DNA from 4 places in the Bradyrhizobium sp. USDA 376 genome. Region 1 is predicted to be linked to each of the others. Evidence: predicted binding sites of a transcription regulator. Region 1 holds the regulator's gene; each other region holds the start of a gene.
The links. Region 1 encodes PhoB, which activates phosphate uptake and scavenging genes when phosphate is short. Its sites were predicted from a motif close to TGTCATNNANCTGTCAT; they were not measured.

Region 1 (3,458 bases):
GGACCTCAACCTGCTGCGCGCCCGCGTCGGCATGGTGTTCCAGAAGCCGACGCCGTTCCCGATGACGATCTACGAGAACATCGCCTTCGGCATCCGTCTCTATGAGAAGATCTCGAAGTCCGAGATGGACGACCGCGTCGAGAAGGCGCTGCGCGGCGGCGCGCTGTGGAACGAGGTCAAGGACAAGCTCAACGCCTCGGGCCTGTCGCTCTCCGGCGGCCAGCAGCAGCGCCTCTGCATCGCCCGCACCGTCGCGGTGCGCCCCGAGGTGATCTTGTTCGACGAGCCCTGCTCGGCGCTCGACCCGATCTCGACCGCCAAGGTCGAGGAGCTGATCCAGGAGCTGTCCGAGAACTACACGATCGCGATCGTCACCCACAACATGCAGCAGGCGGCGCGTGTCTCGGACAAGACCGCCTTCATGTATCTCGGCGAGCTGATCGAGTTCGACGACACCAGCAAGATCTTCACGTCGCCGAGCGATCGGCGCACGCAGGATTACATCACCGGCCGGTTCGGCTGAGGAGACAGGACATGGGTTCTGAACATACCGCAAAAGCCTTCGACACCGACCTCCAGGAGCTCACTCGCCTGGTCGCCGAGATGGGCGGGATTGCCGAGCGCATGATCGTCGATTCCGTCGACGCGCTGATCCGCCGCGACGTCGCGCTCGGCCAGCGCGTGGTCACCACCGACGCAGATCTCGACGCGCTGCAGAAGCGCATCGAGGAGCGCGCCGTGCTCACCATCGCGCGCCGTCAGCCGATGGCGGTGGATCTGCGCGAGATCGTCGGCGCCATGCGCGTTGCGACCGATCTGGAGCGCATCGGCGACCTCGCCAAGAACATGGGCAAGCGCGTTGCCGCGCTGGAGACCGATTTCCATCCGCTGAAACTGTTCCGCGGCCTGGAACACATGACCGATCTCGTGCAGCAGCAGGTCAAGTCGGTGCTGGACGCCTATGCCGCGCACGATCTGCCGGCGGCGATGGCGGTGTGGAAGGGCGACGAGGAAGTCGACGCCATCTGCACCTCGCTGTTCCGCGAGCTCCTCACCTACATGATGGAGGATCCGCGCAACATCTCGTTCTGCATCCATCTGATGTTCTGCGCCAAGAACATCGAGCGGATCGGCGACCACGCCACCAACATCGCCGAGACCGTGTTCTACATGATCGAGGGCCAGGCCATCACCGACAAGCGGCCGAAGGGCGACATGACGACCTTCGCCACGACGGTCCCGAATACCTGAAGACTCAAGGAGCGACGAGCCGATGGGCGCACGCATTATGGTGGTTGAGGACGAGGAAGCTCTCACCGAGCTTCTCCGCTACAACCTCGAAGGCGACGGCTATGACGTCGAGACGGTGATGCGCGGCGACGACGCCGACACCCGCCTCAAGGAGCACATCCCGGACCTGATCGTGCTCGACTGGATGCTGCCGGGCCTCTCCGGCATCGAGCTGTGCCGGCGGCTGCGCACCCGCCCCGAGACCAAGCAGCTTCCGATCATCATGCTCACCGCGCGCGGCGAGGAGAGCGAGCGGGTGCGCGGGCTTGCGACCGGCGCCGACGACTACATCGTCAAGCCGTTCTCGGTGCCGGAGCTGCTGGCGCGGGTGAAGGGCCTCCTGCGGCGCGCCAGCCCCGAGCGGCTCGCCACCGTGCTCGCCTATGGCGACATCGAGCTCGATCGCGAGAAGCGCCGCGTGGCGCGCTCGGGCCGGCCGATCGATCTTGGCCCGACCGAATATCGCCTGCTGGAGTTCTTCCTGGAGCATCCCGGCCGCGTGTTCTCGCGCGAGCAGCTGCTCGACAGCGTCTGGGGCCGCGACATCTACATCGACGAACGCACCGTCGACGTCCATATCGGCCGCCTGCGCAAGCTGCTCAATCTCGGCCGCGAGCAGGACCCGATCCGCACCGTCCGCGGCGCGGGCTACGCGCTCGATGATCGCTTTGCGAAGGCCGAGCAGACGTAAGGCTTGCAGGCGTTTGTTTGGCGAGCTGTCGCCACACGCTCAGTGTCGTCCCGGACAAGCGTAAGCGCAGATCCGGGACCCATAACCACAGGGCGTGATTGTTTTGCGAAAAGGTAACTCCGAGTCCCCGTAACCACACACCTTGCGGTGGCTGATGGGGTGGACGGCCCCCTACGGCATCAGTGTGCCAGAATGAGGTTGTTGCAAATCTCAGACAAGGGAGCCGTCCGTGAGCGAGATTATCCGAATTGGGATCGATACGTCGAAGCATATTTTTCAACTGCATGGGGTGGACGCGGCGGAGCGGCCAGTGCTGCGCAAGCGGCTGACGCGCAAGCAGATGCTGGAGTTTTTTGCCAAGCTGCCGGCGACGCAGGTGGGGATGGAGGCCTGCGGGGCGGCGCATTACTGGGCGCGGGAGCTGGGCAAGCTGGGCCACGAAGTGAAGTTGATGGCGCCACAGCACGTGAAGCCCTATGTCAAGCGCAACAAGAACGACGGGCGCGACGCTGAGGCCCTGTGCGAGGCGATGAGCCGGCCGACGATGCGGTTCGTGCTGGTGAAGAGTGCCGAGCAGCAGGCCGCGTTGATGCTGACGGGCTTGCGCGAGCAGATGATCGCCCGGCGCACCCAGCTTAGCAACATGATCCGCGGCTATGCGGCTGAGTTCGGGATCACGGCGGCCAAGGGGCTCAGCCAGGTCGAGCCGCTGTTGGCGCAGATCGCGCAAGACGAAAGCGTGCCGGAACTGGCGCGCGATCTGTTGGCGCAGCAGGGCCGCCAGTACGCGCAGTTACAGGAGGAACTGAAGACAATCGAAGCCAGGCTGAAGGCCTGGCACCGTGCCAACCCGGACAGCCGGCGCCTTGCAGAGATTCAAGGGATCGGGCCGATCGGTGCGCCTGAGCTGATCATGAAGACGCCGGATCCGCACGCGTTCAGCTCCGCAAGGCATTATGCGGCCTGGATTGGGCTGTCTCCGAAAGACCATTCCACTGCCGGCAAAACCCGTCTCGGCAAGATCACCCGTGCTGGAGACGAGCGGCTGCGCAGCGTCCTGGTGGCGGGAGCGACCGCCGTGATCAAGCAGGCCATGTGCGGCCGCGGTCATCCGTCACCTTGGCTGTTGGCCCTGCTCAAGCGCAAGCCGCCCAAGCTCGCAGCCGTGGCGCTCGCCAACAAGAATGCCCGCATCGCCTGGAAGCTGATGGTGACGGGGGAGAGATACGACGGCGCTCGGATGCGGGCTGCATCCGCGGCTGCCGCCTAAGACAGATCAGCCGATCGGGTTCGCCCGACCGGCCGAGCCGGAGCTGCAAGAGGAGTAGATGGTAGGATCGATCGATCCGAGGTGCGAGACATCCCGTGGGACCCATCGGCCGAACCCAGGTCGCGTGGTTGATTGGAGCTCGCGTCGCGGAAACCATCTTGGCCAGCGGTTCAAATCAACCGCACCAACAGGCCGGACATATGGATG
Region 2 (3,458 bases), 2.6 Mb from region 1:
CCGAGGTCGTAATCGCCGTCCTTGTAGAGGCCGGGCATCTCGGCGGTCTCGCCGCCGATCAGGGCGCAGCCGGATTCGCGGCAGCCTTCGGCAACACCCGCGACGATCGCGGCGGTGGCCTCCGGATCGAGCTTGCCGCAGGCGAAATAGTCCAGGAAGAACAGTGGCTCGGCGCCCTGCACCACGAGGTCGTTGACGCTCATGGCGACGAGGTCGATGCCGATGCCGCCGTGCAGGCCGGTCTCGATCGCGATCTTCACCTTGGTTCCGACGCCGTCGGTGGCGGCGACCAGGACGGGGTCCCTGAAACCGGCCGCCTTGAGGTCGAACAGGCCGCCGAAGCCGCCGATCTCGGCATCGGCGCCGGGCCGCGCAGTGGCGCGCACCATCGGCTTGATCAGATCGACCAGGCGGTTGCCCGCGTCGATATCGACGCCTGAATCGGCGTAAGTGAGGCCGTTTTTGCGGTCGGTCATGCCCGATTTCCAGTGGGTTTGCGGCTGGTTACGTCGAATTCCGGGGACACGCAATGGCTCGCATGGCGCTCCTCCCTATACTATGTAGACATATCAACCGGTTCAGCCTCCAACGGGCCGGATTTGAGGTGAGACCGGTGCCGGGAAGCGCTGCGTGAGTATTCCGAATATCATTACCCTGGGCCGCATCATGCTGGTCCCGATCATTGTCTGGGCCATCGTGTCGAGCCAAATGGAGGTGGCGTTTGCCGTCTTCCTGATCGCTGGCATCAGCGACGCCGTGGACGGCTTCCTGGCCAAGCGCTTCAACATGCGCAGCGAGCTCGGTGCCCTGCTGGATCCGCTCGCCGACAAGGCGCTCCTGGTCTCGATCTACCTGGCGCTCGGCATCTGGGGCGACATCCCGCGCTGGATCGTGATCCTGGTGGTGTCGCGCGACATCATGATCGTCACTGCGGTGATCGTGTCCTGGCTGTTCGACAAGCCGGTCGAGATGAAGCCGTCGAAAGTATCCAAACTAAACACAGCCGCCCAGGTCGCCTACGCCGCCCTGGTGCTGGCGTCTCTTGCCTTCGGCTTCAAGCCTGCGCCCTATGATATGATCATGATGGGCCTCGTCACGGTCTTCACGCTCTCCTCCGTGTCGCTCTACCTCGTCGAGTGGCTGCGGCACATGAGCACGATCGAGGCCAAATGAGGTGGGATGCGGCCCCGCAAAAGGCCAACTCCCGCTCGATGAAGTCGAATCTCTTCAAACCAAGCCGGCGCGCCGGCACGGAGCAAAGCTAGCGTGGCAGGCGGCGTTCACCCCCGACAATTGGCGTTTTCGCTTCCGCATGCGGAGAGCCTCAGCCGGGACAATTTTCTCGAAGGACCCGCCAACGCCGCTGGCCTCGCCTTGATCGACGGCTGGCCGGAATGGCCGAACCGCATCATGTGGCTGGGCGGGCCCGAAGGCAGCGGCAAAAGCCATTTGGCCGCGATCTGGGCCGAGGAAGCCGGGGCCCGCTCGACCACGGCGAATGGACTGACCGCCGCGGGTGTTCCGGCCGCGCTCGCGACCGGCGCCCTAGTGGTCGAGGATATCAAGGCGAAGAATTTTGACGAGCGCGCCCTCTTCCACCTGATGAACCTCGCCCGCGAGGACGGCGCCTACGTCCTCTTCACTGGACGCGACGCACCGGCCTCGCTCGAGATCGAGCTCCGCGACCTGCGCTCGCGGCTGCGCGCCGTCCCTGTGGTCACGCTGCTGCCGCCCAACGACCAGCTGTTCCGCGGCCTGATCGTCAAATTCTGCGCCGACCGCCAGCTCAGCGTGGACGAGAGCGTGGTCGGCTACCTCGCCACCCGGCTGGAGCGGTCCTCGGCGGCGGCCCGGCAGGCCGTGGAATTGCTCGACAGCGAGGCCCTGCGCCTCGGCCGCCCTGTCACCCGGGCGCTGGCCGCCGAGCTGCTTCGGGACGCCTGACCCCGGCCCGGGCCGCAACACCGCTTGACGGCGCAGAACGGCGGAACATCAATGTCATCGAAACGTCATCGCTCTAACACATGCTCCCGCCGGTTTTGCGCATAAGTCGCAAATTGGGGTGAACTGGATGGATCGACTTCTCATGGACTCTGCGCAAGCCGTTGAAATCAAAGATAAAGCCCCGGAGACCGAGGCCCTTCCGGCGATCGCATCGAGCCCCGAACGGTTCATCAACCGCGAGCTGTCCTGGCTGCATTTCAACCGCCGCGTCCTGGAGGAATCGGTCAATCCCAGCCATCCCGTGCTGGAGCGGGTGCGATTCCTGTCGATTTCGGCAAACAACCTCGACGAATTCTTTATGGTCCGCGTCGCCGGCATCAAGGCGCAGGTGCGCGAGGGCATCGCCGAGCGCAGCCCCGACGGCCTGACGCCGTCGGAGCAGCTGGCACTGATCAACCGCACCGTCTCGCGGCTCGCCTCCGACCAGCAGGCGATCTGGCGCGACCTGCGCGGCACGCTCGCCGATGTCGGCATTGTTCTGGTGGACGGCAAGGACGTTACCAAGGCGGAACGGACCTGGATCGAGGACTACTTCCTCAACAACGTGTTCCCGCTGCTGACGCCGCTCGCGATCGACCCGGCCCACCCCTTCCCGTTCATTCCGAGCCTCGGCTTCACCATCGCGCTCCAGCTGACGCGCGAGGCCGACGGCAAGCAGATGAACGCGCTGATCCGCATGCCCGGCAAGATCGACCGCTTCATCCGCCTGCCCGCCGAGGGCAAGGTCGTCCGGCTGATCTCGCTGGAACAGGCGACCGGCCTGTTCATCAACCGCCTCTTCCCCGGCTACAACCTCCAGGGCCAGGGCGCCTTCCGCATCATCCGCGACTCCGAGCTCGAAATCGAGGAAGAGGCCGAAGACCTCGTCCGCCTGTTCGAGACCGCGCTGAAGCGCCGCCGCCGCGGCTCGGTGATCCGGCTCGAGATCGATTCCAAGATGCCCGAGGAATTGCGCAGCTTCGTGCAGCACGCGCTGTCCGCGGCCGACGACGAAGTGTTCCTGGTCGACGGCGTGCAGGCGATGAACGAGCTCTCGCAGCTCACCCGCCTCGACCGGCCGGATCTCGAATTCACCCCTTACGTGCCGCGCCACCCCGAGCGCGTGCGCGAGCATGGCGGCGACATCTTCGCCGCGATCCGACAGAAGGACCTCATCGTCCATCATCCCTACGAATCCTTCGACGTGGTGGTGCAGTTCCTGCAACAGGCCGCGCGCGACCCCGATGTCGTCGCGATCAAGCAGACGCTCTACCGCACCTCCAACAACTCGCCGATCGTGCGCGCGCTCGCGGAGGCCGCCGAGGCCGGCAAGTCTGTCACCGCGCTGATCGAGCTCAAGGCGCGCTTTGACGAAGAAGCCAACATCCGCTGGGCACGCGACCTCGAGCGCGCCGGCGTGCAGGTCGTCTACGGCTTCCTCGAATTGAAGACGCACGCAAAGCTGTCGATGGTGG
Region 3 (3,458 bases), 2.6 Mb from region 1:
CCTGCCGATCTATCGCGGCTGGGTCGTCGTGTTCTCGCTGGTGGTCTGTCTTGCCACCTGGTTCCTGATCGAGAAGACGCAGCTCGGCGCTTACCTGCGCGCTGCCACCGAAAACCCGACGCTGGTCCGCGCCTTCGGCATCAACGTGCCGCGCATGATCACGCTGACCTACGGACTCGGCGTCGGCCTTGCGGCGCTCGCCGGCGTGCTCTCGGCGCCGATCAACCAGGTGCGCCCGCTGATGGGCGCCGACCTCATCATCGTCGTGTTCGCCGTGGTGGTGATCGGCGGCATGGGATCGATCATGGGCTCCATCATCACTGGCTTCGCGCTCGGTGTGATCGAGGGCCTGACCAAGTATTTCTACCCCGAGGCCTCCAACACCGTCGTGTTCGTGCTGATGGTGCTGGTGCTGCTGGTGAAGCCAACGGGATTGACGGGAAGGGCGGCCTGATATGACAACCCTGACGGACGATACGCTGCCTGCGACCCCGCGTGCGATGCGCGACGAGATGATCGTATTCGTGGTGATGGCGCTGCTGCTGGCGGCGGTGCCATTCACCGGGGTCTATCCGTTCTTCGTGATGCAGGCGCTGTGCTTTGCGCTGCTCGCCTGCGCCTTCAATCTTCTGATCGGCTATGGCGGCCTGTTGTCGTTCGGCCACGCGATGTTCTTGGGGACAGCCGGCTATTGCAGCGCGCATGCGCTGAAGGTGTGGGGGCTGCCGCCGGAGCTCGGCATCCTCGTCGGCGTCGCCGCGGCTTTCGCGCTCTCGATTGTGACCGGCTACATCTCGATCCGCCGCCAGGGCATCTATTTCTCGATGATCACGCTGGCGCTGTCTCAGCTGCTGTATTTCATCTACCTCCAGGCGCCGTTCACCCATGGCGAGGACGGCATCCAGGGCATCCCGCAGGGACGCATGTTCGGCGTCCTCGATCTCTCCAAGCCGACGGTTCTGTACTACGTCGTGCTGGTCGGCTTCCTCGCCGGCTTCCTGTTGATCTTCCGCATCATCAATTCGCCGTTCGGTGAGGTCCTGAAGTCGATCCGCGAGAACGAGCCGCGCGCCATCTCGCTGGGCTATCGGACCGACCAGTACAAGTTCCTGGCCTTCGTCCTGTCCGGCACGCTGGCGGGCTTCGCCGGAGCGCTGAAAGTGTTCGTGGCGCAGAATGCCTCGCTCACCGACGTGCATTGGTCGATGTCGGGCGAGGTCGTGCTGATGACGCTGGTCGGCGGCCTCGGCACCATCTTCGGCCCCGTGGTCGGCGCCTTCGTGATCATCGCCATGCAGCAATATCTGGCGAGCTTCGGCCAGTGGGTGACGGTGATCCAGGGCGCGATCTTCGTGATCTGCGTGCTCACCTTCCGCCGCGGCGTCATCGGCGAAATCGCGCATTACTTCCGGCGTTCACTCTAAGTCATTGATTTAACTTGGGGTTGTCCGCCGCCTGAAAGCGGTGGATGAACCGGTTCCGCAGGCGTGAGATGACACGCGTGCGGATCGAAAATGGTCTATGACAGTTTTGTGACGGCCCGCTCGGGCCGGGCCATTTTCCAACCGGTAGCCTTCCCCATGATGCGATGGTTTCGTGCGTTCCTGCCCAAGGAAGAGCGGTTCTTCGACCTGTTCGACCGCCATGCCCAGACCGTGATCCAGGGCGCGATCGCGCTCCAGGGCATGCTCAACGGGGGCGAGGAGACGCCGGTCTATTGCCAGCGCGTCAACCAGTTCGAGAACGATGCCGACAACATCACCCGCGAGGTGCTGACGGCGGTGCGCCGCACCTTCATCACCCCGTTCGATCGCGGCGACATCAAGAACCTCATCACCTCGATGGACGATGCCATCGACCAGATGCAGCAGACGGCCAAGGCCGTGATGCTGTTCGAGGTCCGCGCTTTCGAGCCGCCGATGCGGGAGATCGGCGCACTTCTGATCGAATGCGCCAATCTGGTCGGTCGCGCGCTGCCGCTGATGCAGTCGATCGGCCCGAACGTCGCCATGCTGACCGCGATCACGGAAGAGCTGACCAAGCTCGAGGGCCGGGTCGACGATCTCCACGACATCGGGCTGAAGGAGCTGTTCCTGAAGCACCGCGAGGGCAACGCGATGGATTTCATCGTCGGCGTCGAGATCTACGACCACCTCGAGAAGGTGGCCGACCGCTTCGATGACGTCGCGAACGAGATCAACAGCATCGTCATCGAGCAAGTGTAGGGCAGGCCCGTGGATGCTGCGTTGGGTGTTCCCGTCCTGGTCGGACTGATCGCCGTCGCGCTGCTGTTCGACTTCCTGAACGGCCTGCACGACGCCGCCAATTCGATCGCGACCATCGTCTCGACCCGCGTGCTGCGGCCGCAATTCGCGGTGTTCTGGGCCGCATTCTTCAATTTCATCGCCTTCATGGTGTTCGGCCTGCACGTTGCCCAGACCATCGGCACCGGCATCATCGATCCAGCCGTCGTCGACGCTCAGGTGATCTTCGCAGCCCTCGTCGGCGCGATCGTCTGGAACCTCGTGACCTGGGCGCTGGGCATCCCGTCCTCGTCGTCGCATGCGCTGATCGGCGGCCTCGTCGGCGGCGGCATGGCCAAGGCGGGGATTTCGGCGGCGGTGTGGAGCGGACTGTCCAAGACGGTGCTGGCGATCGTGCTGTCGCCGCTGGTCGGCTTCCTGCTCGCGATGATGCTGGTTGCGATCGTGTCCTGGGCCTCGGTGCGCTCGACGCCGTTCGCGGTCGACCGCGCCTTCCGTATCCTGCAATTCGCCTCGGCCTCGCTCTACTCGCTCGGCCATGGCGGCAACGACGCGCAGAAGACCATGGGTATCATCGCCGTGCTGTTGTATTCGCAGGGCCATCTCGGCAGCGACTTCTCGGTGCCGTTCTGGGTGGTGCTGTCCTGCCAGGCGGCGATGGCGCTGGGCACGCTGATGGGCGGCTGGCGCATCGTCCGCACCATGGGCCTGCGCATCACCAAGCTGACGCCGATGCAGGGCTTCTGCGCCGAAACGGGCGGCGCGGTGACCCTGTTCATGGCGACCTTCCTCGGGGTTCCCGTCTCGACCACCCACACCATCACCGGCGCCATCGTCGGCGTCGGCGCGGCCCGCCGCGTCTCGGCGGTGCGCTGGAACGTCGCAAGCTCGATCGTCTATGCCTGGGTGATCACGATCCCGGCCTCGGCGATCGTGGCCGCGCTGACCTGGTGGGTGGTCAGGATCTTCGTCAGGTGACGAGCTTCAGCCCGACGATGCCGGCGACGATCAGCCCGATGCTGGCGAGGCGGAAGGCCGTGGCCGGCTCGCCGAACAGGAAGATGCCCAGCGTCGCGGTGCCGACTGCGCCGATCCCGGTCCAGACCGCGTAGGCGGTCCCGACCGGCAGCGATTTGAGCGCAACTCCGAGCAGGATGACACTGCCCGCCATCGCCGCGAGCGTGATGACGGAGG
Region 4 (3,458 bases), 2.4 Mb from region 1:
GCGCCATCCTGCTCACCATCATCGTCACGGTCTTCATCATCGACATCACCACCGGCTGGCTGCGCGGCCGCCTGTTCGGCAAGGAGGCGCGGACGTGACGGGGCCGCAGCAGGTCGATACGCGCGAGATGCGCGCGCGCTACCCTGACGTATTCGACCGGCCGGCCTCGGCGCGGCTCGCAACGCCCGCGATGATCGTCGCGGCATTCGCGATCCTCACTTACGGCCTCGTCGACCTCGATTTTTCGCCGTCGCGCTTCTTCGCAGGCCTCAGCCAGCTCGGCTGGATCGGCCTGATGATGATCCCGCCGGATCCCGGCTCATCGCTGGCGGTCTATCTGAAGGCGCTTGGCGAGACGCTGTCGATCGCGCTGCTCGGCACCACGCTGGCTGCTGTCTTCGCGCTTCCAATCAGCCTGCTGGCGGCGCGCAACATCGTGCCGTCCAACATTCTGCGCTTCCCGATCCGCCGCTTTCTCGATTCGATCCGCGGCGTCGACACGCTGATCTGGGCGCTGGTGTGGATCAACGTCGTCGGCCTCGGCCCGTTCGCCGGCGTGCTCGCCATCGCCGTGTCGGATTTCGGTGCGTTCGGCAAACTGTTCTCGGAGGCGATCGAGGGCGCCGACCAGAAACAGGTCGAGGGCATCCGCGCCTCCGGCGGCAGCGCGCTGCACGAGATCCGCTTCGGCCTGTTGCCGCAGGTCCTGCCCGTGATCGCCGGCCAGGTGCTCTACTTCATCGAATCGAACACGCGCTCGGCCACCATCATCGGCATCGTCGGTGCCGGCGGCATCGGCCTCCAGCTCGCCGAGCAGATCCGCGTGCTGGAATGGCAGAAAGTGTCGTTCCTGATCCTGATGATCCTGGTCGCCGTCGCCGCGATCGATTTCATTTCGGGCAAGCTGCGGTTTGCGATCATTGGGAGGCGTGCTGTCGCGTAATTTTCTTCGCCTCTCCCCGCCTGCGGGGAGAGGCCGGATTGCATCAAAGATGCAATCCGGGTGAGGGGGACCCTCCGCGAGTCCGCCTCTCACCGTGATTGCGGAGGCAGCCCCTCACCCCAACCCTCTCCCCGTAAGAACGGGGAGAGGGAGAACAGGCAGCTCACCCGTTCTCCACCAAAAACTCCACCCGCTCCGCGGCGAACCGCGAATGCTTGGTCACCAGCGGCGTGCCGGCGAGATCGTGGTCGGTGGCGTCGACCACCAGGATCGGCCGACCCAGCGGCAGATCGAGCCGCGCGGCATCGGTGGCATCGACGATGCCGGCGGTGATCCGGGTTGCGCCGCGGCGATAGTCGCGGACGCCAAAATGCTCGAGCAACTTCGTCATCGAGCGCGTTGCGGCGAATACCTCGCCTGCGCCCGGAAACAGTTCCGCCGATAGCCAGGTGGTGGAGACGCAGATCGGCGTGCGATCGGCGAGGCGGATCGCTTCGATCCGCACCAGGGGCGCGCCGGTCTTCAGTCCCAGCTCCCGGGCCAGCTCCCGCGTCGCGACGTCACCGGTCGCCTCGATCAGCCGGCCATGCGGCTCACGACCCTCGGCGCCGACGATTTCGGAGAAGCGCGTGCGCGAGCGCAAGGGATAAGCGAGCTTCTGCGCCTCGACATAGGTTCCGCTGCCGCGTTCGGCGCGCACCAGGCCGCGCTCGGCAAGCGCGGCCAGCGCGCGGCGCACGGTGTGGCGGTTCACCCGATAGGTTTCGGCGATCTCCATCTCGCCCGGCAGCTTGTCGCCGGCCGCAAAGCGGCCGTCGGCAATGCCGCGCTCGATGCCGTCGGCAACGAGGCGCCACAAAGCGACGCCCGAAGAGGCTGTGTCCTGCATGCTCATGTCGTCGGTCAGCCTAGCCCGAAAATCACATCTTTGTCACGAAACAGTCATGGCGCGTCCGTATGAAGTTGTCTATTATCATAGACAACTTGGATTCGGCAAGTTCTGTCGAAAGCTCGGTAGATCAGGTGACCCAGCACAATACCCAGCAAGCCCAGCGCAAGGCCGCGATGGCCGTGCTGGCGCACGCGGAGGCGGGCGAGATCGCCGCTCGCCTCCGCGATCTCGTTCTGCCGGCTCATCAGGATCTGCGTGCGCCGGAGAACGGCCTCGTGATGCTGCGCGGCCGGGTCGGCGGCGACGGTGCGCCGTTCAATCTCGGCGAAGCCACGGTGTCGCGTGCGGCGGTGAGGCTCGCGAGCGGCGAGGTCGGCTTCGGCTACACGCTCGGGCGCAACAGTGAGAAGGCGCGGCTGATCGCGCTGTGCGATGCGCTGGTGCAGTCCCGCGATTTCGGCGGGCTGGTCGAGCGCAGCGTTATCGCGCCGTTGCGCGAGCAGCTTATGGTCAGGCGGAAGCGGGCGGCGGAAGAGGCCGCCGCGACGAAGGTTGATTTCTACACCATGGTGCGCGGTGAGGGGTGAGATCATGACCACGATTGCGGAATTGCCGCCGGGTTTCGCCGACAAGGTCTTGTCGGCGCAATCGACCTTTCGCTCGGTCATGGACGCGATGGCGCGGCCGGGCTCGGTCCAGCGCATCGTGCCGATGACGGGAGCGCCCGGCATGATGATGCGCGGCACGGCGGCGATCGCGCTGACGCTCTTCGACCATGACACGCCGCTCTGGCTCGATGCGCGGATGTCGGAAAGCTCGGACGTGACGAAGTGGCTGAAGTTCCACACCGGTGCGCCGGTCGTGCAGGACTCCTCGATCGCCTCGTTCGCGCTTATCAGCGACGGTGGTGCGCTGCCTTCGCTCGAGCGCTTCGCGCTCGGTACCAGCGAATATCCGGATCGTTCGACCACGGTGATCATTCAGGTCGACAGCCTCAGCTCCGGGCGCAGCTTCGAGCTGCGCGGCCCCGGCATCGATGGGGTCGCGACGCTGCAGGCGTCGATCAAGCCTTTCGACCTGTTCGAGCGCCTGCGTATGAACGAAGCACTGTTTCCGCGCGGCATCGACGTGGTGCTGGTCGCAGATGACGCCGTGGTTGCGATCCCGCGCACCACGCGCGTCGTGAACAAGGGAAGCTAGTCGCATGTATGTCGCAGTCAAAGGCGGCGAACGCGCCATCGAGAACGCCCATCTCCTGCTCGCAAATGCGCGGCGCGGCGACCAAAGCGTTCCGGAAGTCACGCTCAACCAGATCGCGGAGCAGCTTGGCCTTGCCGTCGACCGCGTCATGAGCGAGGGCTCGCTCTATGATCGCGAACTCGCGGCCCTTGCGATCAAGCAGGCGCGCGGCGACCTGATCGAGGCGATCTTTCTGGTCCGCGCCTTCCGCGCCACCCTGCCGCGCTTCGGCGCGAGCGAGCCGGTCGACACTGGCGCGATGCGCGTGCAGCGGCGGGTGTCCTCGACCTTCAAGGACATTCCGGGCGGCCAGATCCTCGGGCCGACCTTCGACTACACGCACCGCCTGCTCGATCCCTCGCTCGCCGAAGGTTTTGTGCCGGA

Region 2: a site for PhoB is predicted at 1,997-2,013, ahead of ACVJ19_RS27550 (RNA degradosome polyphosphate kinase). Genes of this name have one in related genera too.
Region 3: a site for PhoB is predicted at 1,522-1,538, ahead of ACVJ19_RS27160 (DUF47 domain-containing protein). Genes of this name have one in related genera too.
Region 4: a site for PhoB is predicted at 1,873-1,889, ahead of phnF (phosphonate metabolism transcriptional regulator PhnF). Genes of this name have one in related genera too.

The regions. Positions count from the first base shown of each region.
Region 1 is NZ_JBSSGN010000001.1:3,322,377-3,325,834, forward strand. Features, by position in the region: gene pstB (phosphate ABC transporter ATP-binding protein PstB) at 1-523, shown strand, start outside; gene phoU (phosphate signaling complex protein PhoU) at 535-1,251, shown strand; gene phoB (phosphate regulon transcriptional regulator PhoB) at 1,274-1,981, shown strand; gene ACVJ19_RS15530 (IS110 family RNA-guided transposase) at 2,211-3,251, shown strand.
Region 2 is NZ_JBSSGN010000001.1:5,959,523-5,962,980, reverse strand. Features, by position in the region: gene purM (phosphoribosylformylglycinamidine cyclo-ligase) at 1-476, opposite strand, end outside; gene ACVJ19_RS27560 (CDP-alcohol phosphatidyltransferase family protein) at 631-1,173, shown strand; gene ACVJ19_RS27555 (chromosomal replication initiator DnaA) at 1,267-1,944, shown strand; gene ACVJ19_RS27550 (RNA degradosome polyphosphate kinase) at 2,087-3,458, shown strand, end outside.
Region 3 is NZ_JBSSGN010000001.1:5,879,235-5,882,692, forward strand. Features, by position in the region: gene ACVJ19_RS27150 (branched-chain amino acid ABC transporter permease) at 1-454, shown strand, start outside; gene ACVJ19_RS27155 (branched-chain amino acid ABC transporter permease) at 456-1,424, shown strand; gene ACVJ19_RS27160 (DUF47 domain-containing protein) at 1,581-2,225, shown strand; gene ACVJ19_RS27165 (anion permease) at 2,235-3,242, shown strand; gene sugE (quaternary ammonium compound efflux SMR transporter SugE) at 3,235-3,458, opposite strand, start outside.
Region 4 is NZ_JBSSGN010000001.1:902,259-905,716, reverse strand. Features, by position in the region: gene phnE (phosphonate ABC transporter, permease protein PhnE) at 1-98, shown strand, start outside; gene phnE (phosphonate ABC transporter, permease protein PhnE) at 128-943, shown strand; gene phnF (phosphonate metabolism transcriptional regulator PhnF) at 1,107-1,838, opposite strand; gene phnG (phosphonate C-P lyase system protein PhnG) at 2,009-2,422, shown strand; gene phnH (phosphonate C-P lyase system protein PhnH) at 2,427-3,035, shown strand; gene ACVJ19_RS04120 (carbon-phosphorus lyase complex subunit PhnI) at 3,040-3,458, shown strand, end outside.